3 regions of the Serratia surfactantfaciens genome follow, and region 2 is predicted to be linked to each of the others. Evidence: predicted binding sites of a transcription regulator. Region 2 holds the regulator's gene; each other region holds the start of a gene.
The links. Region 2 encodes PurR, which represses purine synthesis genes. Its sites were predicted from a motif close to CANGCAAACGTTTGCNTG; they were not measured.

Region 1 (7,440 bases), 1.6 Mb from region 2:
ACCTGACGGCTGCGGATCCAAATGTTACCGGATTCCTTGCCGTAGTGCACCGCATTGGAGTAGAGATTATCCAGCACGCGCATTAATAGCGTAGGCTCTGCCCAGCAGATTTCCGCCTTCAGATCGATATCGGTGGCGATCATTTTCGCCCGTGCCGGCAAACTGTGCGCGGCGACCACCAGATCGACCATGTCGCGCAGCTCGACGTTCTCGTGTTCCGCCGGGCCGTCGGCCAGTTTGCGGTTGTAATCCAGCAGTTGTTCAATCAGCTGTTGCAGATGACGGCTGCTGTTGTCGAGGATCGCCACCACCTCTTTTTGATCGGAGGTCAGCGGCCCCGCCACTTCGTCGGCCAGCAGTTCGGTGCCTTCACGCATGCTGGCCAGCGGCGTTTTCAACTCGTGCGAGATATGGCGCAAGAACTCGTGGCGCTGCGACTCCAGCCACGCCAACCGTTCGCTCAGCCAGATGATGCGCTGCGCCAGCGAACGCAGCTCGCGCGGCCCTTTGAACGACGCAGTGCTGCCCAGCGCGCGCCCTTCCCCCAGACGGTTGATCATCCGCTCCACGGCCTTGACCGGCCCGATGATCATGCGGGTGAACAGCACCACCAGCAGCACGCTGACCAGGAACAGCAGCAGCGCCTGCCAGCCGAAGAACTGACCGCGCTCGGCGATGGCCTGCTGCAGCTGCTGGCCGCGTGAAAACACCACCGCGCGCGTGGCCTGCACCATTTCGGCATTGGAGCGCGAGAACGACTCGAGCAGGGCCGAGGCCTCTTGGTCCGGCCCGCTGTTATGGCATTTGATCGCCGCCAGCTGGGTCAGCAACTGACGCAGCGTTTGGTAATAACGTTCGTCCGGCAGGATCGGCGCGTGGGCGTCCAGCATCTGCGAATACTGTTTGCGCTGGTTCTGATACAGCTTCTGCAGCGTAGGATCGACCAGCACGCAGTACTGACGATAGCTGCGCTCCATCTCCAGCGCCACGCTGGTCATCGCCTCGCTGCGCCGCGCGTCCACCAGCGTGGTGCGGTTGATGTCCGCCGCCTGTGCGCTGAGGTGATCCAGGCTTTGATAAGCCTGATAAGCCAACACCAACAGCGGTAGCAGCACCAACAGGAACGCCAGCAACACCAGCTGCCGCAGCGAACGGGGGAATAAACGCCATTTTTTCAACGAAATCATCTCATTCTCTCAGCTCTGTCACGATGCTAACTGACTCGCCGGAAAGAGAAAAGCCCGGCAAGGGAGAATCCTGAACGCGCAAGGAAAAAGCCGCGGGATCGGTGAAGCGTGCGCAGAAGCGCAGCGCACCGACGACACGCGGCAGCAATACGATAAACGGGAATAAAAGCGATACTGTTTGGACAACGTCTGTGTTCGCGGGCATAGGCGACGAAACAGGGATAAACGCAGCGTTGAGAATTGACGCCGGGGCAAGAAGTTTGCCCCGCCGCAAGGAAAGTGTGGATGCCCTTGAGTCTCGTCCCCAGGGTGATGTAGCGCAGCGGCTGGCATCGAACAGGACGAATAGCATCCGTAAGTATCCAGGATTGATGAACCCTTCATCACAGTTGGATACAGGCGGTGCCTCACTCCACGTGTCGCCCGATGCTTGATAAAGCCGCTTGCACGGTCTGTTATCGGTTTGGTTGGACGATAGGCACCATTTCTTTGGCATCATTCGGAGGCTTATGAGGTGATTTGCCGTCTAATTACGGCGCCGTCATAAAAAGTTGAATGAGCAACCGCTGAGAATAATGCACGTTGCATGCCAACTTTGCAATAAAAATCATAACATACTGATTTTAATTTAAAATAAATTAACAACGACAAATATTCTCACTCATCAGGCACCGATGGGCGATGAAAAAAACGCCGCGCTGTCGCCAAACGCAGACAACTAAAGCCAAACCCAATTAGCATTAATAAAATCAACCAGTTAAATGTCTCCATTTAGCGACAGGAAAAATAGCCCTTGTCGCAAAATGCAGACACTGCCGCCCGGCGGTGAACAGCGGCCATAAAAAAGGGCGCAATTGCTTGCGCCCTCTGTACGGTGGTGGTCGTTTTTAGCCCAACTGCTTACGGGCATTGCGGAACATGCGCATCCACGGGCTGTCCTCGCCCCACTCTTCCGGGTGCCAGGAGTTGCTGACCGTGCGGAACACGCGTTCCGGGTGCGGCATCATCACCGTAGCGCGCCCGCTGGCGCTGGTCACGGCGGTAATGCCGTTCGGCGAACCGTTCGGGTTGGCCGGGTAAGCCTCCGTTACCTGACCGGCGTTGTTGACGAACCGCAGCGCCACCAGGCCGTGGCTTTCCAGCGCCGCCAGATGCGCCGTATCGCGCACTTCGACATGCCCTTCACCGTGGGAAACGGCGATCGGCATACGAGAACCGGTCATGCCCTGCAGGAACAGCGACGGGCTGGCCGCCACCTCCACCAGGCTGAAGCGCGCCTCGAAGCGATCCGACAGGTTGCGCACAAAGCGCGGCCAGTGTTCGGCGCCCGGGATCAGCTCGCGCAGGTTAGACATCATCTGGCAGCCGTTGCATACGCCCAGCGCCAGCGTCTGCGGACGGTGGAAGAACGCTTCGAACTCGTCGCGCACCCGCTCGTTGAACAGGATAGACTTCGCCCAGCCTTCGCCGGCGCCCAGTACGTCGCCGTAAGAGAAGCCGCCGCAGGCCACCAGCGTGTGGAAGTCCTGCAGATCGCGGCGCCCCGCCAGCAGATCGCTCATGTGCACGTCCACCGCGTCAAAGCCGGCACGGTGGAACGCCGCCGCCATCTCAACGTGGGAGTTCACCCCCTGCTCGCGCAGCACCGCCACTTTCGGGCGAGCGCCCTTGGCGATATACGGCGCCGCGATGTCTTCCTCTGGTGCGAAGGTCAGTTTCACGCTCAGGCCGGGATCTTGTTCATCCTGCTTGGCCTGATGTTCCTGATCGGCGCACGCCGGGTTGTCGCGCAGGCGCTGCATCTGCCAGGTGGTTTCCGCCCACCAGGTGCGCAGGGTATTGCGGCTTTCGCTGTACAGCGCCTTGCCGTGTTGCTGAATGACGAAACGATCGCCGGCCTGCGCGCTGCCGATGTGATGCACGTTGTCGGTCAAACCGTGTTGAGCGAACGCCTGCTTCACGTCGTCAAGACGTTCGGCGCTCACCTGAATCACCGCGCCCAGTTCTTCGTTGAACAGCACCGCCAACGCATCGTCGCCGAGGCCGTCCAGGTTAACTTCCACGCCGCAGTGGCCGGCGAAGGCCATCTCCGCCAGCGTCACCAGCAGGCCGCCGTCGGCGCGGTCGTGATAAGCCAGCAGCGCGCGATCGGCCACCAACTGCTGCATGGCGTTGAAGAAGCCCGCCAGCTGCGCGACGTCGCGCACGTCGGCCGGTTTGTCGCCCAGTTGGCGATAAACCTGCGCCAGCGCGGTGGCGCCCAGCGCGTTATGGCCGTTGCCCAAGTCAATCAGCAGCAGCGCGTTGTCGCCCTTATCGGTGCGCAGCTGTGGCGTCACGGTGCCGCGCACGTCTTCCACGCGGGCGAAAGCGGTGATGACCAGCGACAGCGGCGAGGTCATTTCACGCTGTTCGTTGCCTTCCTGCCAACGGGTTTTCATCGACATGGAGTCTTTGCCCACCGGAATGGTGATGCCCAGCGCCGGGCACAGCTCTTCGCCCACCGCTTTCACCGCTTCGTACAGACCGGCGTCTTCGCCCGGGTGGCCGGCGGCGGCCATCCAGTTGGCGGACAGCTTCACGCGCTTCAGGCTACCGATCTCGGTGGCAGCCAGGTTGGTCAGCGCTTCCCCGACCGCCAGGCGACCGGAGGCGGCGAAGTCCAGCAGCGCCACCGGCGCGCGTTCGCCGATCGACATCGCTTCGCCGTAGTAGCTGTCCAGGCTGGCGGTGGTGACCGCGCAGTCGGCCACCGGGATCTGCCACGGGCCGACCATCTGATCACGCGCCACCATGCCGGTGACGGTGCGGTCGCCGATGGTGATCAGGAAGGTCTTCTCCGCAACGGCCGGCAGATGCAGCACGCGTTTCACCGCATCGGCCAGGGTGATGTTTTCGCGCTGTACCGCCTGGCCACGCGCCTGCAGGCGGGTGACGTCGCGGGTCATCTTCGGCGTCTTGCCGAGCAGCACGTCCAGCGGCATGTCGATCGGTTGATTGTCGAAGTGGCTATCGTTCAGCGTCAGGTGCTGCTCTTCGGTCGCTTCGCCGATCACCGCGTAAGGCGCGCGTTCGCGGCGGCAGATCTCGTCGAACTGCGCCATCTGCGCCGGGGCGATCGCCATCACGTAACGCTCCTGCGATTCGTTGCACCACACTTCCAGCGGACTCATGCCCGGCTCGTCGTTGAGAATATCGCGCAGTTCGAAACGGCCGCCGCGGCCGCCGTCGCTCACCAGCTCCGGCATGGCGTTGGACAGGCCGCCGGCGCCGACGTCATGAATGAACAGGATCGGGTTCTGGTCGCCCAGCTGCCAGCAGCGGTCGATCACTTCCTGACAGCGGCGTTCCATTTCCGGGTTGTCGCGCTGCACCGAAGCGAAATCCAGATCGGCGTCGGACTGGCCGGACGCCATCGAGGACGCCGCGCCGCCGCCCAGGCCGATATTCATCGCCGGGCCGCCCAGCACCACCAGCTTGGCGCCGACGGTGATTTCCCCTTTCTGCACGTGATCGGCGCGGATGTTGCCGATGCCGCCCGCCAGCATGATCGGTTTGTGGTAGCCGCGCAGCTCAACGCCGTTGTGGCTGTTGACGCGCTCTTCATAGGTACGGAAGTAGCCCAGCAGCGCCGGCCGGCCGAATTCGTTGTTGAACGCCGCGCCGCCCAGCGGGCCTTCGGTCATGATATCCAGCGCGGTGACGATGCGTTCCGGCTTGCCGAAATCTTGCTCCCACGGCTGTTCAAAGCCGGGAATGCGCAGGTTGGACACCGAGAAGCCCACCAGACCGGCCTTCGGCTTGGCGCCCCGGCCGGTAGCGCCCTCGTCGCGGATCTCGCCGCCGGATCCGGTCGCGGCGCCCGGCCACGGCGAGATCGCCGTCGGGTGGTTGTGGGTTTCCACTTTCATCAGGATGTGCGCTTCTTCCTGATGATAATCGTACGTGCCGTTCTCCGGCGCGGCGAAGAAGCGGCCGACCTGCGAGCCTTCCATCACGGCGGCGTTGTCTTTATACGCCGACAGCACGTAGTCCGGCGTCTGCTCGTAGGTATTCTTGATCATTTTGAACAGCGACTTGGGCTGCTGTTCGCCGTCGATGATCCAGTCGGCGTTGAAAATCTTGTGGCGGCAGTGCTCGGAGTTGGCCTGCGCGAACATATAAAGTTCGATATCCGTCGGGTTGCGCCCCAAACCGGTAAAGGCATTCAGCAGGTAGTCGATCTCATCCTGCGCCAGCGCCAGGCCGAGCCGGACGTTGGCCTGCTCCAGCGCGGCGCGCCCTGCGCCCAGCACGTCGACCGACTGATACGGCGCCGGCTGATGGTGCGCGAACAGCTGTTCGGCCTGTTGCAGCTCGCTGAAGACGGTTTCCATCATGCGATCGTGCAGCAACGCAGCGAGCTGCCGCCACTGGGCTTCCGTCAGTTCAGGCGCCTTGACGTAGAACGCCAGACCGCGCTCCAGCCGCAGCACCTGTTGCAGACCGCAGTTGTGGGCGATGTCGGTGGCTTTGGAAGACCAGGGTGAAATGGTGCCCGGACGCGGCGTAACCAGCAGCAGCCGGCCTTCAGGGGCGTGTTCGGCGAGAGAAGGACCGTACTTGAGCAGACGCTGAAGTTTGGCGTGTTCTTCGGCACTTAACGGTGCGCTGACATCGGCAAAGTGGACGTACTCGGCGTAGATATCACTGACGGGCAGGCGGGCGTCCTGACAGCGGGACAGCAGTTTGGTAATGCGAAAAGCCGATAAAGCGGGCGAACCACGCAGAATTTCCATAATCAAAGTTCTCTCGTCTTCGAAGCGACGGATAAGACGCTTCATTGGGCGCAACAGGGGAAAACGCGCGTCATTATAGAGAATCCTCCGCGCCGACGAAACCGTTTGCGTAGGGATTATTGATAAAAGCGTGCCGCACCGTCGAATTGTCATAACGTGTCAATAAAGTTGCACACTGGCGTTTTGTTGCGCAAAATGCCCCCGCACTGGTGATTTAACCATGAGAAAAGTCGTGGTTGCCGTCGCCGGTGTACCTGTGCCACCACTGGATAACTATTTGAAACGTCTTAAAATAAACTACATCCTCATCGGCGTTGTCACCCTGCTTCTGGCTCTCGCGCTGTGGCCCAACATCACCTGGCGCAGCGGCCAGGGCGGGCAACTCCAGGAGATCATTTCCCGCGGCGAGTTGCGTATCAGCACGCTGAATTCACCGCTGACCTATTTCAACACCAAGCAAGGGCCGGGTGGGCTCGACTACGAACTGGCCAAGCGCTTCGCCAACTACCTCGGGGTGAAGCTGGTGGTGATCCCCCATCAGAACATCAATGACCTGTTCGACGATCTGGACGACGATGACGCCGACCTGCTGGCGGCGGGCCTGATCTACAACCAGGAGCGCCTCAGCCGCGCGCGCACCGGCCCGGCCTACTATTCCGTTTCCCAACAGCTGGTGTACCGGCTGGGCACCGCGCGGCCGAAAAGCTTCGCCGACATTAAAGGCAAGCTGGCGGTCGCCTCCGGTTCCGCGCACGTCAGCACGTTAAAGCAGCTCAAGCAGGATAAATACCCGGACCTCGCCTGGGAGTCCTCCAGCGATCTCACCTCCAAAGAGCTGCTGGAACGGGTTGCCGACGGCAAGCTGGATTACACCCTCGGCGATTCGGTGACCATCGCGCTGCTGCAGCGCATCCATCCGCAGCTGGCGGTGGCATTCGACGTCACCGACGAAGAACCGGTCACCTGGTACCTCAAACGTGACGGCGACGACAGCCTGTACGCGGCGATGCTGGATTTCTACAGTCAGATGGTGGACGACGGCACCCTGGCGCGGCTGGAAGAGAAATACCTCGGCCACGTCGGCAGCTTCGACTATGTGGACACCAAAACCTTCCTGTCGGCCATCGACTCGGTGCTGCCCAACTTCCGCCCGCTGTTCGAGAAGCACGCCAACGAGATCGACTGGAAGCTGCTGGCGGCCATCGCCTATCAGGAATCGCACTGGAATCCGCAGGCCACCTCTCCCACCGGCGTGCGCGGCCTGATGATGCTGACCCGCGCCACCGCCGACGGCCTGGGGGTCAATGACCGCCTCGATCCGGAAGAGAGCATTCAGGGCGGCGCCCTTTACCTGCAGCGGCTGATGGCCAAGGTGCCGGACAGCGTGCCGGAAGACGAACGCATCTGGTTCTCGCTGGCGGCCTACAACATGGGTTGGGGCCATATGCTGGACGCGCGCAAGCTGACCAAGACGC
Region 2 (7,440 bases):
AAAAACGCCTGGGCGACAAGGTGAACATCGAGATCGATCCGCAAACCCAGGCGGTGGTGGACACCGTCGAGCGCGTGTTGGCCAATCGCGAAGCGACGCTGGCAGCGGCGATGGCGCCGGCGCACAAAGACTGACCGCGATTCTGGCGTTGCCGCCCGAATCGAATCATAAGCAGAGAGGAGAAACGCGTGAAGTTTTATGGGAAAACGTTGTTGTTAACCGCGTTGTTGGCGCTGAGCGCCTGCAGCAGTTCACCTGAGCAGGGCGCCGGCGCGCAAATGGCCGATGCGGACGATACCTGCGGCGCTTCGCAGTATCAAAACTACGTCGGCAAGCCGATGACTTCGCTGGAAGGCGTACGGATCGAATCCAAAGTGCGAGCCATTCCGTATAACTCCGCCGTTACCATGGATTTCAACCTGCGCCGTCTGAACTTCCTTGGCGATAGCAACGATAAAATTATTCGCGTTTACTGCGGTTAACCCGCAGGGTCCGAAAGCGCAAAAAAAAGCCCCGGCGATGTTGTTGCCGGGGCTTTTTTTATCGGGAAAGCGTTCAGCGGGAGACGCGAATCCCGCCTTCAACGCCTTTCGGGCTGAACACCACCTGCCAGAGCTGCAGATCGCGCGCCCGGAACGCACCGGCGCAGGCGTTCAGGTAATAACTGAACATCCGCTCGAAGCGCTCGGAATAGCGCTCGGCGAGCTGTGGCCACGCCTGTTTGAAACGCTCGAACCAGGCCATCAGCGTGCGGTCGTAATCGGCGCCGATGTTGTGCCAATCTTCCATCACGAAGTGGCCTTCGCTGGCCTCGGCGATATGGCTCACCGACGGCAGACAGCCGTTCGGGAAGATATATTTGTTGATCCACGGATCGACGTTCATGTCGGTCTTGTTGGAGCCGATGGTGTGCAGCAGGAACAGCCCGTGCGGCACCAGATTGCGCTCTACCACGTTGAAATAGGTGCGGTAGTTTTTCGGCCCGACGTGCTCGAACATGCCGACCGAGACGATGCGATCGAACTGCTGATGCAGGTCGCGGTAATCCTGCAGCAGGATCTGCACATCGAGTCCGGCGCAGCGCGCCTGAGCCAGCTTCTGCTGTTCGGCGGAAATGGTCACGCCAACCACCGACACGCCGTAGTTTTTCGCCGCGTAGGCGGAGAGGCCGCCCCAACCGCAGCCGATGTCCAGCAAGCGCATGCCCGGCTGCAGCTGCAGTTTCTCGCAGATCATCCGCAGTTTCGCTTCCTGCGCCTCTTCCAGCGTGGTGGCGTCTTTCCAGTAGCCGCAGGAATATTGCATGTAAGGATCGAGCATCAGGGTAAACAGATCGTTGCCGAGATCGTAATGCTCTTTGCCGACGATCCAGGCGCGCTTTTTCGATTGCAGATTGGTCAGGCGCGCGGCGGCGATACGCAGGGTATCTTTCAGGTGGTGGGGGAGTTTTTTCTCCAGCCCGGCGCTGACCACGCGCTGGAAGAACATATCCAGCCGCTCACACTCCCACCAGCCGTCCATATAGCTTTCGCCCAGGCCCAACGAGCCTTGCTGCAACACGCGTTTAAAGAATTCGGGGTTTTTAACCTGAATATCGAAGGGGCGCGAACCGTTGATTTCAATGCCGGCCAGGCCGAGCATTTCATGCGCGATACGGTACCACTGATTGTCCTGGATACTCAGATCTTCTATACACGATGAACTCATAGCTTCTCCATCACCTTCTTCTGACTGATGACCCGTTAGGAAACAGCTTAGACAATTTCTGCGGGTGCATACGTTTACCGGCGGAAAATAGGCCCGCGGCGTCTGATATCCGACTATGAACAGAGGAAATTTTAAGAAGCTACCCGGCACAAATGGCGCGAGATGAACGCATCCTTAAAAAGAGTGTGACGCAAGACGCGTACACAAGCGCTAATTGAGATATAAAGATTATAAGGTGTTACTTTAAAAGGTTGTTTTTGAGTATAGGCGTGCCGAGGCGTCGACTCAACTGTAAATCGCACTCGGCACGCATATTCTTTAAGTGATTATTAAGTTTGGCAATTATGACGCTGAGTTAGCATGTTCCCGCTGCGCCTTTTGCTGCGCATCGGCCGTTTTCCCCCGCTGCAGGAAATACCCCAGCGCGGCCAGAATCACCGTAGACACCATTACCGTCACCGTCGCCAACAGCGGCTGGGCAATAAACGCCGATACCAGCATGCTCGCCACAAAACACAGCCCCAGCTGCAGCGTATTTTGCAGCGCGGCGGCTTTGCCGCTGCTTTCCGGGAACGGCATCAACGCATTCGCCACCATGATCGGGTAGCCAGCGCCATTGACCAGCGCCATCACGCAGAATGGAATCAGCAGCGTGGTGAGCGTCGGAGAGGTCAGCGTCGCCACCAGATACAGCGCCACCATGCTGACACCATAAGCTACCAGCAGCCACGGCAGCAGAGTTTTGCCATTGATGCGCTTGAGCGCGGCGCGGCAGCCGTAGCCGCCCAGCAGGAAGGCCAGCGTTTGCGGCACATAGCTCAGACCGATGTCGCTCGGGCTATAGCCCATATCGCCGAGGATGAACGGCGAACCGGTCAGCCAGGCGAAGAAACCGGCCGAGCAGGCGGCGTACATCGCGACGTTGCCGCTGAACACCGGAGATTTCAACAGTTGCCAGAAGCTGACGCCGTTTTTCGGCGCGTCGGCGGCGGGTTGCGTTTTGGCGCGCTCTTTGAGCATCAACGTCGGCAGCAGCAGCAGCGCGGTGATCACCAACAGCGCGGCGAAGATCGCCCGCCAGCTGGCGTGGTTCAGCAGCCAGGCGCCAAGCAGCGGGGCCAACGCCGGTGACAGCGCCACCAGCGGCATTATGGTGGCGAACACGCGATTGGCCTGACCTTCACGATAACGGTCGACCACCAGCGCTTGCCAGATGGCGGTGGCGGAACAGACGCCGACCGCCTGAATAAAGCGCAGGATCCACAGCTGCAGGGCGTTTTCCACCCACAGCATGCCGAGGCAGCCGAGGGCGAACAGCGTCAGGCCAATCAATAATACCGGTTTACGCCCCAGGCGATCGGAGAGCGGCCCCCACAGCAGCTGCGCGAAGGCGAAGCCGGCCAGGAAGATGCTCAGGCTGGCGCTCACGGCGCCGGCGGAGATTTGCAGTTCTTCGCGCATGGCGCCGAAGGCAGGCAGATACATATCGGTCGCCAGATAACCCAACATGCTCAGGCCGGCGAGGTAGAACATAAAGCCAAAAGAATTTCGCATGGTATTTCTCGTTAATATTTTAGTATCGCAGGTTTTTAGCGCCGGCCAGTGTATCCGGCTGGATCTCTGCTTGTGAAACGGTAATATTTGCAAAGTGCTGTTAAAAAAATTGAAGGCAAAGCGATGTGGTCTGAATATTCACTTGAAGTCGTCGACGCGGTAGCGCGCACCGGCAGTTTCAGCGCGGCGGCGCAGGAGCTGCACCGGGTGCCGTCGGCGGTGAGTTATACCGTGCGGCAGCTGGAGCAATGGCTGGCGGTGCCGCTGTTTGAGCGGCGTCACCGCGATGTGGAGCTGACGCCGGCCGGTGCGTTGTTTATCAAGGATGCGCGAGCTGTTATCAAAAAAATGCTCGACACCCGCCGGCACTGTCAGCAGGTGGCCAACGGTTGGCGCGGTCAGCTGAATATCGCGGTGGATATCATCGTCAAACCGCAGCGCAGCCGCCAGCTGGTGCTGGATTTCTACCGCCATTTCCCCGACGTCGAGTTGATGCTGCAACCCGAGGTGTTCAACGGCGTCTGGGATGCGCTGGCGGACGGCAGGGCGGACATGGCGATCGGCGCCACGCGTGCGGTGCCGGTCGGCGGCGGTTTTGCCTTCCGCGACATGGGCTATATGAACTGGCTGTGCGTAGTCAGCCCGCAACACCCGCTGGCGCAGCTGGCGGGGCCGCTGCATGACGATCAGTTGCGGCCGTACCCTTCGCTTTGTCTGGAGGACACCTCGCGCAATTTGCCCAAGCGCGTCACCTGGACGCTGGATAACCAGCGGCGGCTGGTGGTGCCGGACTGGACGTCGGCGCTCGACTGTTTGTGCGCCGGGCTGTGCGTCGGCATGATGCCGGCACATCGGGCGCTGCCGCTGGTGCAGCGCGGTGAGCTGAAGGCGTTGCAGCTGCAGCAGCCGTTTCCCGCCAGCCCTTGCTGCCTGACCTGGCAGCAGGATAAACCGTCACCGGCGATGAGTTGGCTACTGGCGTATCTGGGCGATGGGGAGACGCTGAATCAGGAGTGGCTGAGCGAGGCGGCGCCGGAAGCCGTGCAGGCTTCCGGCTCAGGGGATTAGCGGCGGTAGTCGATGAACGGGCCATCGGCGACCGAGCGGCGTTCGATCAGCTTCGGATGCACTTCGATCACCTGCGACTCTTCGCGCTTGCTGATGATGCGATCCAGCAGCATGGTGAAGGCCATTTCGCCCAGGCGTTCTTTCGGCTGATGAATGGTGGTCAGCGCCGGGGTGAAGTAGCGGGCGTTGCGCACGTTGTCGTAGCCGATTACGGAAATATCCTGCGGCACCCGCAGCCCCAGCTCGTCGGCGGCGCAGATGGCGCCCATCGCCATGATGTCACCGCCGCAGAATACTGCGGTCGGCCGCTGTTTTTGCGACAGGATCTGGTGCATCGCCTTGTAACCGGATTCCGGCTCGAAGTCGCCCTGTACGATCCACTCTTCGCGAATGTCGATCTGCGCTTCCTGCAGCGCTTTCATAAAGCCCTGATGGCGGCCGCCGCCGGTGTTGCGCGACAGCTGGCCCGGGATGGCGCCGATATCGCGGTGGCCGCGTTCGATCAGATAACGGCCGGCGAGATAGCCGCCTTCGAAGGCGTTATCGATGATGGTGTCGGTGAAGTCGCCGCGCGCCGCACCCCAGTCCATCACCACCATCGGGATGTTACGGTAGTCTTCCAGCATGCCCAGCAGCTGATCCGGGTATTCGGAACACATCACCAGCAGGCCGTCGACGCGCTTTTGCGCCAGCATCGCCAGGTAGGCGCGCTGTTTGTCCAGGTTGTTGTGCGAGTTGCACAGGATCAGGGTGTAGCCTTTGCTGTAGCAACTGTTTTCCACCGCTTCGATCACTTCGGCGAAGTAGGGGGCTTCACTCGAGGTGGCCAGCAGGCCGATCGACTTGGTGTGATTGACTTTCAGGCTGCGCGCCACGGCGCTCGGCGAGTAGTGCAGTTCTTTGATGGCGGCCCACACGGCCGCTTTGGTCTCTTCGGCGACGAAACGAGTCTTATTGATGACGTGCGAAACGGTGGTGGTGGAAACGCCCGCGCGTTTGGCCACATCTTTAATCGTTGCCATGTAAGGAATGACTCCTGAACTCACATGTTTACAGCATGTAAGTGTGATGTTAATCGTTTGCCTACGTAGATCCTTCTCCAGAGAAGCGAAAACTGAGTTTTTAGTGTGTTGAAGTCTTCAGCGCTTAATCAGGAGGGGCATGGATGCCGGTACGCAGTTGTGAACTGCGAATTTTGTCGCATATTGAGCAAAAGTGGAAGAGGTAATCGATATTATAAACCGGGAAATGATAACAAGATTTTATCGGCGAACTGTGGGAAAATGATTTGACGTACTAATTGTACGCCTTTTATCCTTAGGAAAGCCCATTTTAAAGGAGTTGTCATGGATACCGAATTGAAGATGTCGCTGTTCACCACCGTTTGCGCGCTGGCGGTCATTATCGCTTTCAGCTTCGTTGCCGCGTTGAACTGATTTCCCCCCGGCGCTAAAAAAGGCGCAGCCTGGCTGCGCCTCGTCACATCAGAAACCTGTGCTTACGCCAGGTTTTCCGCTGCGAAGGTCCAGTTGACCAACGCCCAGAAGTTTTCCAGGTATTTTGGACGCGCATTGCGGTAATCGATGTAATACGCGTGTTCCCACACGTCAACGGTCAGCAGCGGTTTGTCTTCACCGGTCAGCGGGGTTGCCGCGTTAGAGGTGTTGACGATCGCCAGCGCGCCGTCCGGTTTTTTCACCAGCCAGGTCCAGCCGGCGCCGAAGTTTTTCACGGCGGCATCGGTGAACTGCTCTTTGAACGCAGCGAAAGAGCCGAAGGACTTGACGATCGCCGCCGCCAGTTCGCCCTGCGGTTCACCGCCGCCCTGTGGCGACAGGCAGTGCCAGTAGAAGGTGTGGTTCCACACCTGCGCGGCGTTGTTGAACACGCCGCCGTTAGAGGTCTTGATGATCTCTTCGAGCGATTTGCCCTCGAACTCGCTGCCTTTCACCAGGTTGTTCAGGTTAACCACGTAGGTGTTGTGGTGTTTGCCGTAGTGGTATTCCAGGGTTTCGGCGGAGATGTGCGGCTCGAGCGCGTTTTTCTCATACGGTAATACAGGTAATTCAAACGACATTGCTTCCTCCTTTACAGCGCCATGTGCTTCCCGCCGGGGCGGGAACCGGATGGGCCGTTTTTTATTGTGGTCATTCAATCTTAACAATTTTCACCATAAAAAACAGGAGGAAAAGCGAGAAATGCGCGTGGGGAAGTGCGATGGGCGATAGCTTGAGCAGGCGGTTGCGACCGGGGCCGCAACCGCGCAGAGCGGGAAATTAACGAATGGTTTTCGGCGTCACTACGCGGCGTGCGCCGATGTAGTGGTTCTGCCAATAGTCGTTGTCGAGCTGGCTGATGCGGATCTCTTCGCCGGTGCGTGGCGACTGGATGAATTTGCCGTTGCCGAGGTAGACGCCGACGTGGTCCGCCACGCCGCGGTTGTTGATGCGGAAGAACACCAGATCGCCGCTTTCCAGCTCGCTTTTCTTGATCGGCGCCGCGTCACGCAGGTGATACATCTCGTTGGCGGTGCGCGGCATCTTGATTTTCACCACGTCTTTATAGGCGTAATAGATGAGGCCGCTGCAGTCGAAGCCGGTGCGCGGCGAGCTGCCGCCCCAGCGGTAAGGTTTGCCCATCTGGCCCATCAGCTTGGCCATCGCGGTCTGTTTGGCGTGCTGGTAGCGTTTCTTGTGCGCCGGGCTGAGTTTCAACGGCTTTTCTTCACGCGCCAGCTTGGCGGTGGCCATGCCGGCTTCGCGGTGGCGGCCATAGCCTTTTTTGTAGCCCTTTTTCGGCGGGGTGACTTTAATCTTGGCGGTTTTCTGCGCTTTGGCCTTGGGTTTGGCGCTGACGATCTTTTTCGCGCTTTTCTCGCTTTTGGCCTTGGCGGTCTTGGTTTTTTTCTCGGGAGCCGTCACTTTGGCTTTCTTGGCGGCTTTATCCGCTTTCTTTTTTCTGCGGTCATCGGGCCGCGCTTCATTGGCATGGCTTTTACGCTGCTCGGCGGCAATACGCGCCTGTGGCGCAGCGTGCGCCAAATTGAAGAAGAGCTGCGTAAACAGCAGCGCAAAGAGCGTAAGAATTAAACGCATGTCGACGTCACCAACC
Region 3 (7,440 bases), 1.6 Mb from region 2:
TCACTATTATGCCCACCAGTGGCAGCAGGGCGACGTGGTCGTGGCGGACAACTTCTCGCTGCTGCACGGCCGTGAGGGCTTTACCGCCCGTTCCGCGCGTCATTTGCAGCGCGTGCATATTCAGAGCAACCCGGTGTGCGCCAATCTGGCGCTGAAGCCGGCCAACGCAGAAGCGTAAAGGAGCATTATGGCAAGGATACTGATGGCGGCGGTCGCCACTCCGGGGCACGTCTACCCGATGTTAGCTATCGCTCGTCACCTGATCGCCCAAGGGCATCAGGTGCGGGTGATGACCGGCGCGCTGTTTCGCGAACGCGCCGAAGCGGCTGGGGCGAACTTCGTACCGTTCGACGCGCAGGTGGACTTCGATTATCGCCACCTGGAAGAGCACTTTCCGCAGCGCGCCGCGCTGCCGCCGGGCAATGCGCAGATGGCGCTGGCGCTGAAGGATTTCTTCGCCGCGCCGATCCCGCTGCTGGATCGGCAGCTGCGTGCGGCCATTGCCGCCGAAAAGACCGATTTGTTGATGGTGGAGAACTGCTTCTACGGCGTATTGCCGCTGTTGCAGTCCGCCGAACGGCCACCGGTCTTCGGTATCGGCGTTACGCCGCTGTCGTATTCTTCGCGTGACGCCATTTTTTACGGCCCGCGCATCCCGCCGGCGCTGTTGCCGCAGGCGCTGACCCGCGAGCAATTGGTGGATGAAGAGACGCGCGTGTTGCTTGATGAGGTGCAGCGGAGCTTCGATGCGGCGCTGGTGCAAGCGGGCGGGCGGGCGCTGACTCGCCCGTTTACCGATGCGCTGATCGGCGGCTGCGAGCGTTTCCTGCAGTTGGCCACCACGGCGCTGGAATATGAGCGCGACGATCTGCCGAGCGGCGTGCGCTTCGTCGGTCCGCTGCGTAGCGGCGGTCAACCGGCGGCGGAAGAGACGCTGTGGGAGGCGGACGATGATCGGCCGCTGGTGATCGTGTCTCAGGGCACGTTGGCCAACGTCGATCTGCATCAGCTGATCGTGCCGACGCTGCAGGCGCTGGCGCATCTGCCGGTGCGGGTGTTGGCCACCACCGGCGGGCGGGCGACGGCAGGGCTGATGGACGCGTTGCCGGACAACGCCAGAGTGCGGGAGTTTATCTCCTTCGAACGCTGGCTGCCGCATGCGTCGCTGCTGATCACCAACGGCGGTTATGGCTCGATCAACTATGCGCTGGACAGCGGCGTGCCGCTGATCGTCGCCGGCACCGGCGAGGATAAGCTGGAGGCGGCGGCGCGCGTGGTCGCTGCCGGTTGCGGCATCAGCCTGCACACCAGCACGCCGAGCGCAGAACAGATCCTGGCGGCGGCGTCGCGTATTCTGCAGCAGCCGATCTACCGCCAACGCGCGGCGCTGGTGCGTGAAGATTATGCCCGCCACGATGCGCTAACGGCGATAGCCAACGAAGTGGCGGCTATTACCGCCTGATCTCGCTGCACCTCCTTCCCAGGCGCCGTTTTCGGCGCCTTTTTTCTGCATTTTTTCTCAATGGAAACTGCATGATTATGTACAATCGCCGCAGGCCGCCAAATCGGTTGAATGTTAATCTTATGACAGCGCCGCTGATGGAAGCGGGGGAATATCATCATTTTCTAATGATGTCATGAATCCTCTGGCGGCGCGCAAGCGGGGCAGTTACCCTGAATCGATGGATTAATGGGATACGCGTTAAATCAAGAAGAGAGCAAGCATGAAAGATTCACAAATCCGCATTGCGATTGCGGGCGCCGGCGGCCGGATGGGCCGTCAATTGATCCAGGCGGTGCAGCAGGCGGAAGGCGTAGTGTTGGGCGCGGCGCTGTCGCGACCGGGCTCCAGCCTGATCGGCGTCGACGCCGGTGAGCTGGCGGGCATCGGCGCGCTGGGTGTCAAGGTAAGCGACAGCCTGGAGAAAGTGGCGAGCGAGTTCGACATTCTGATCGACTTCACCCGTCCGGAAAGCACGCGGAGCTACCTGGATTTTTGCGTGGCGCACCACAAGGCGATGGTGATTGGCACCACCGGCTTCGATGACGCCGGCAAGCAGGCGATCCGCGATGCGGCGCAGCATATCGGCATCGTGTTTGCCGCCAACTTCAGCGTCGGCGTCAACCTGGTGTTGAAACTGCTGGAGAAGGCCGCGCAAGTGATGGGCGACTATACCGACATCGAAATCGTTGAGGCGCACCACCGCCACAAAGTGGATGCGCCATCGGGCACGGCATTGGCGATGGGCGAAGCGATCGCCGGCGCGCTGGGGCGCGACCTGAAAAGCTGCGCGGTCTATGCGCGCGAAGGCCATACCGGCGAGCGCGATCCGAAAAGCATCGGCTTTGCCACCATTCGCGCTGGCGACATCGTCGGCGAGCACACCGCGATGTTTGCCGACATCGGTGAGCGGGTGGAGATCACCCATAAAGCTTCCAGCCGCATGACTTTTGCCAGCGGCGCGGTGCGTGCGGCAGTCTGGCTGTATAATCGAGATAAAGGCCTGTTTGATATGCGAGATGTGCTGAATCTCGAGCAGTTATAATTGATTTGCATACCATAGTGATGTGGGTGTATTGATCATAATGCTATGATAATCGGACAATAATTTTATTGTCCTTTTTTTTTAACATGATAAATGTGGCTTTGGTTTATTTTTTGTTTTAAAGGTTGTGTTTGTTGATGTTTATCTTGCTAATTACCTTGTTTTTCTCCGCCTGAGGCTATTTTAACGTCTATTTTAGCCCGTTCCGGCGCCGTTTTCCGTCATTCGGCCTCGCAACCGTTTTCCAGCCCCGGTTTTCTGTGTTTTTATCGCCGCTCAAGCCGCTTGGGCACCGAAAACTGCAAAAATAAAACAAAAAATGGCAGTTTGGGTAGACAAGCCGAACACTCATCATTAAAATGCGCCCAATTTGCCAAAAATTGGCCTCGCGGACGGTTTTTGCATTGATTTAGATCGCGATATCTGAATTAATATGCAAATATTGTGATTGATTATTCCTCGGAGGATGTTTTGATTAAGTCAGCGCTATTGGTTCTGGAAGACGGAACCCAATTCCACGGTCGGGCCATCGGGGCAGAGGGAACGGCAGTGGGGGAAGTGGTCTTCAATACGTCGATGACCGGTTATCAAGAAATCCTCACTGATCCTTCCTATTCCCGCCAGATCGTTACTCTTACTTATCCTCATATCGGCAATGTCGGCACCAATGCTTCCGACGAAGAATCCTCCGCAGTACACGCCCAAGGCCTCGTCATTCGTGACCTCCCGCTGATCGCCAGCAACTACCGCAACGAAGAAAGCCTGTCCGACTACCTCAAGCGTCACAACATCGTGGCGATCGCCGATATCGATACCCGTAAATTGACCCGCCTGCTGCGCGAGAAGGGCGCCCAGAACGGCTGCATCGTCGCCGCCGATACGCCGGACGCCGCGCTGGCCCTGGCCAAGGCGCAAGGTTTCCCGGGGTTGAAGGGCATGGATCTGGCGAAAGAAGTCACGACCCAAGAGGCCTACAGCTGGCAGCAAGGCAGCTGGACGCTTGAAGGCGACCTGCCTGAAGCCAAAACCGCCGCGGAACTGCCTTTCCACGTGGTGGCTTACGACTACGGCGCCAAGCGCAACATCCTGCGCATGCTGGTGGATCGCGGCTGCCGCCTGACCGTGGTGCCGGCGCAGACCCCGGCCGACGAGGTGCTGAAAATGAATCCGGACGGCATCTTCCTGTCCAACGGCCCGGGTGACCCGGAGCCGTGCGACTACGCCATCGCCGCCATCAAACAGTTCCTGGAAACCGACATTCCGGTGTTCGGCATCTGTCTGGGCCACCAGCTGCTGGCGCTGGCCAGCGGGGCGAAAACCATGAAGATGAAGCTCGGCCACCACGGCGGCAACCACCCGGTGAAGGATCTGGACAACAATACCGTGATGATCACCGCGCAGAACCACGGCTTTGCGGTAGACGAGAATAACCTGCCGGCGAACCTGCGCGTGACGCACAAATCGCTGTTCGACCACACGGTGCAGGGCATTCACCGCACCGACAAGGCGGCGTTCAGTTTCCAGGGGCACCCGGAAGCCAGCCCTGGCCCGCACGACGCCGCGCCGCTGTTCGATCACTTTATCGAACTGATTGAGACTTACCGTTCTAACGCCAAATAATCAGGAGCAGTAAAAAATGCCAAAACGTACAGACATAAAAAGCATCCTGATCCTCGGCGCGGGCCCGATCGTTATCGGTCAGGCGTGTGAGTTCGACTACTCTGGCGCCCAGGCGTGTAAAGCGCTGCGCGAAGAGGGCTACCGCGTCATTTTGGTCAACTCCAACCCGGCGACTATCATGACCGACCCGGAAATGGCCGACGCTACCTACATTGAGCCGATCCACTGGGAAGTGGTACGCAAGATCATCGAAAAAGAGCGCCCGGATGCGGTGCTGCCGACCATGGGCGGCCAGACGGCGCTGAACTGCGCGCTGGAGCTGGAGCGTCAGGGCGTACTGGCCGAGTTCGGCGTCACCATGATCGGCGCCACCGCCGATGCGATCGACAAGGCCGAAGACCGTCGCCGTTTCGACGTGGCGATGAAGAAGATCGGTCTGGATACCGCGCGCTCCGGCATCGCGCACACCATGGAAGAAGCGCTGGCGGTTGCCGCTGACGTCGGCTTCCCGTGCATCATCCGTCCTTCCTTTACCATGGGCGGTACCGGCGGCGGCATCGCTTACAACCGTGAAGAGTTCGAAGAAATCTGCGAACGCGGTCTGGATCTGTCGCCGACCAACGAGCTGCTGATCGACGAATCGCTGATCGGTTGGAAAGAGTACGAGATGGAAGTGGTGCGTGATAAGAACGACAACTGCATCATTGTTTGCTCCATCGAAAACTTCGACGCCATGGGCATCCACACCGGCGACTCGATCACCGTCGCGCCGGCCCAGACCCTGACCGACAAGGAATACCAAATCATGCGCAACGCCTCGATGGCGGTGCTGCGTGAGATCGGCGTCGAAACCGGCGGCTCCAACGTGCAGTTCTCGGTCAACCCGAAAACCGGCCGCCTGATCGTCATCGAAATGAACCCGCGCGTATCGCGCTCTTCGGCGCTGGCGTCGAAAGCCACCGGCTTCCCAATCGCCAAGATCGCCGCCAAGCTGGCGGTGGGTTACACCCTCGATGAGCTGATGAACGACATCACCGGCGGCCGCACCCCGGCGTCGTTCGAGCCGTCCATCGACTACGTCGTCACCAAGATCCCGCGCTTCAACTTCGAGAAGTTCGCCGGCGCCAACGATCGCCTGACCACCCAGATGAAGTCGGTCGGTGAAGTGATGGCCATCGGCCGCACCCAACAGGAGTCGCTGCAGAAAGCGCTGCGCGGCCTGGAAGTGGGCGCCACCGGTTTCGACCCGAAAGTGAGCCTGGACGATCCGGAAGCGCTGACCAAAATTCGCCGCGAGCTGAAAGACGCCGGTTCCGACCGCATCTGGTACATCGCCGACGCCTTCCGCGCCGGTCTGTCGGTCGACGGCGTCTTCAACCTGACCAACGTCGACCGCTGGTTCCTGGTGCAGATTGAAGAGCTGGTGCGCCTGGAAGAGCAGGTGGCCGACGCGGGCATCAACGGCCTGAACAAAGAGTTCCTGCGCACCCTGAAGCGCAAAGGCTTCGCCGATGCGCGCCTGGCCAAGCTGGCCGGCGTCGCCGAGAGCGAAATTCGCAAGCTGCGCCACAGCCACGGTTTGCACCCGGTGTACAAGCGCGTGGACACCTGTGCGGCGGAATTCGCCACCGACACCGCCTACATGTACTCCACTTATGAAGAAGAGTGCGAGTCCAATCCGACCAACGACCGGCCGAAAGTGATGGTGCTGGGCGGCGGGCCGAACCGTATCGGCCAGGGCATCGAGTTCGACTACTGCTGCGTGCACGCCTCGCTGGCGCTGCGCGAAGACGGCTACGAGACCATCATGGTCAACTGTAACCCGGAAACCGTCTCCACCGACTACGACACCTCCGACCGTCTGTACTTTGAGCCGGTAACGCTGGAAGACGTGCTGGAAATCGTGCGCATCGAGAAGCCGAAAGGCGTTATCGTACAGTACGGCGGCCAGACTCCGCTGAAGCTGGCGCGCGAGCTGGAAGCCGCAGGCGTGCCGATCATCGGCACCAGCCCGGACGCCATCGACCGCGCCGAAGACCGCGAACGCTTCCAGCAGGCGGTAAACCGCCTGGGCCTGAAGCAGCCGGCCAACGCCACCGTCACCGCCATCGAGCAGGCAGTGGAGAAGGCGGCGGGCATCGGCTATCCACTGGTGGTGCGCCCTTCCTACGTGCTGGGCGGCCGGGCGATGGAAATCGTCTATGACGAAACCGACCTGCGCCGTTACTTCCAGACCGCGGTCAGCGTGTCCAACGATGCGCCGGTGCTGCTGGACCGCTTCCTGGACGATGCGGTGGAAGTGGACGTCGACGCCATCTGCGACGGCGAGCGTGTGCTGATTGGCGGCATCATGGAGCACATCGAACAGGCGGGCGTGCACTCCGGCGACTCCGCGTGTTCGCTGCCGGCATACACCCTGAGCCAGGAAATTCAGGACGTGATGCGTCGCCAGGTGGAAAAACTGGCGTTCGAGCTGCAGGTGCGCGGCTTGATGAACGTGCAGTTCGCGGTGAAAGACAACGAAGTCTACCTGATTGAAGTCAATCCGCGCGCCGCGCGTACCGTGCCGTTCGTGTCCAAAGCCACCGGCGTGCCGCTGGCCAAGGTGGCCGCGCGCGTGATGGCGGGCAAAACGCTGGTTGAGCAGGGTGTGACCGAAGAGATCATCCCGCCGTACTACTCGGTGAAAGAAGTGGTGCTGCCGTTCAACAAATTCCCGGGCGTCGACCCGATTCTGGGGCCGGAAATGCGCTCTACCGGGGAAGTGATGGGCGTGGGCCGCACCTTCGCGGAAGCCTTCTCCAAAGCGATGCTGGGCAGCAACTCGGGCATGAAGAAACAGGGCCGCGCGCTGCTGTCGGTGCGCGAAGGCGATAAAGCCCGCGTGGTCGACCTGGCCGCCAGCCTGCTGAAGCAGGGCTTCGAGCTGGACGCAACCCACGGCACCGCGGTGGTGCTGGGCGAAGCGGGCATCAACCCGCGCCTGGTCAACAAGGTGCACGAAGGGCGTCCGCACATTCAGGACCGTATCAAGAACGGCGAGTACACTTACATCGTCAACACCACGGCCGGCCGTCAGGCGATTGAAGACTCCAAGCTGATTCGCCGCAGCGCCCTGCAGTACAAGGTGCACTACGACACTACGCTGAACGGCGGCTTCGCCACCGCGATGGCGCTGAAAGCGGATCCGACCGAGCAGGTCACTTCGGTGCAGGAAATGCACGCGCGCATCGGCAAGTAACCGTGCGATAACGCTATGTCAGGGGCGCTGCAA

Region 1: a site for PurR is predicted at 6,060-6,077, ahead of purL (phosphoribosylformylglycinamidine synthase). Genes of this name have one in related genera too.
Region 3: a site for PurR is predicted at 2,777-2,794, ahead of carA (glutamine-hydrolyzing carbamoyl-phosphate synthase small subunit). Genes of this name have one in related genera too.

Annotation. Positions count from the first base shown of each region.
Region 1 covers NZ_CP016948.1:3,271,800-3,279,239, forward strand. Annotated here, with positions in the region: gene ATE40_RS15400 (sensor histidine kinase) at 1-1,187, opposite strand, end outside; gene purL (phosphoribosylformylglycinamidine synthase) at 2,075-5,965, opposite strand; gene mltF (membrane-bound lytic murein transglycosylase MltF) at 6,243-7,440, shown strand, end outside.
Region 2 covers NZ_CP016948.1:1,633,942-1,641,381, forward strand. Annotated here, with positions in the region: gene ATE40_RS07825 (riboflavin synthase) at 1-134, shown strand, start outside; gene ATE40_RS07830 (I78 family peptidase inhibitor) at 189-482, shown strand; gene cfa (cyclopropane fatty acyl phospholipid synthase) at 556-1,707, opposite strand; gene punC (purine nucleoside transporter PunC) at 2,050-3,261, opposite strand; gene punR (DNA-binding transcriptional activator PunR) at 3,385-4,329, shown strand; gene purR (HTH-type transcriptional repressor PurR) at 4,326-5,351, opposite strand; gene cydH (cytochrome bd-I oxidase subunit CydH) at 5,676-5,765, shown strand; gene sodB (superoxide dismutase [Fe]) at 5,828-6,406, opposite strand; gene ATE40_RS07860 (C40 family peptidase) at 6,606-7,424, opposite strand.
Region 3 covers NZ_CP016948.1:27,088-34,527, forward strand. Annotated here, with positions in the region: gene ATE40_RS00110 (TauD/TfdA dioxygenase family protein) at 1-178, shown strand, start outside; gene ATE40_RS00115 (glycosyltransferase) at 203-1,462, shown strand; gene dapB (4-hydroxy-tetrahydrodipicolinate reductase) at 1,725-2,546, shown strand; gene carA (glutamine-hydrolyzing carbamoyl-phosphate synthase small subunit) at 3,018-4,166, shown strand; gene carB (carbamoyl-phosphate synthase large subunit) at 4,183-7,407, shown strand.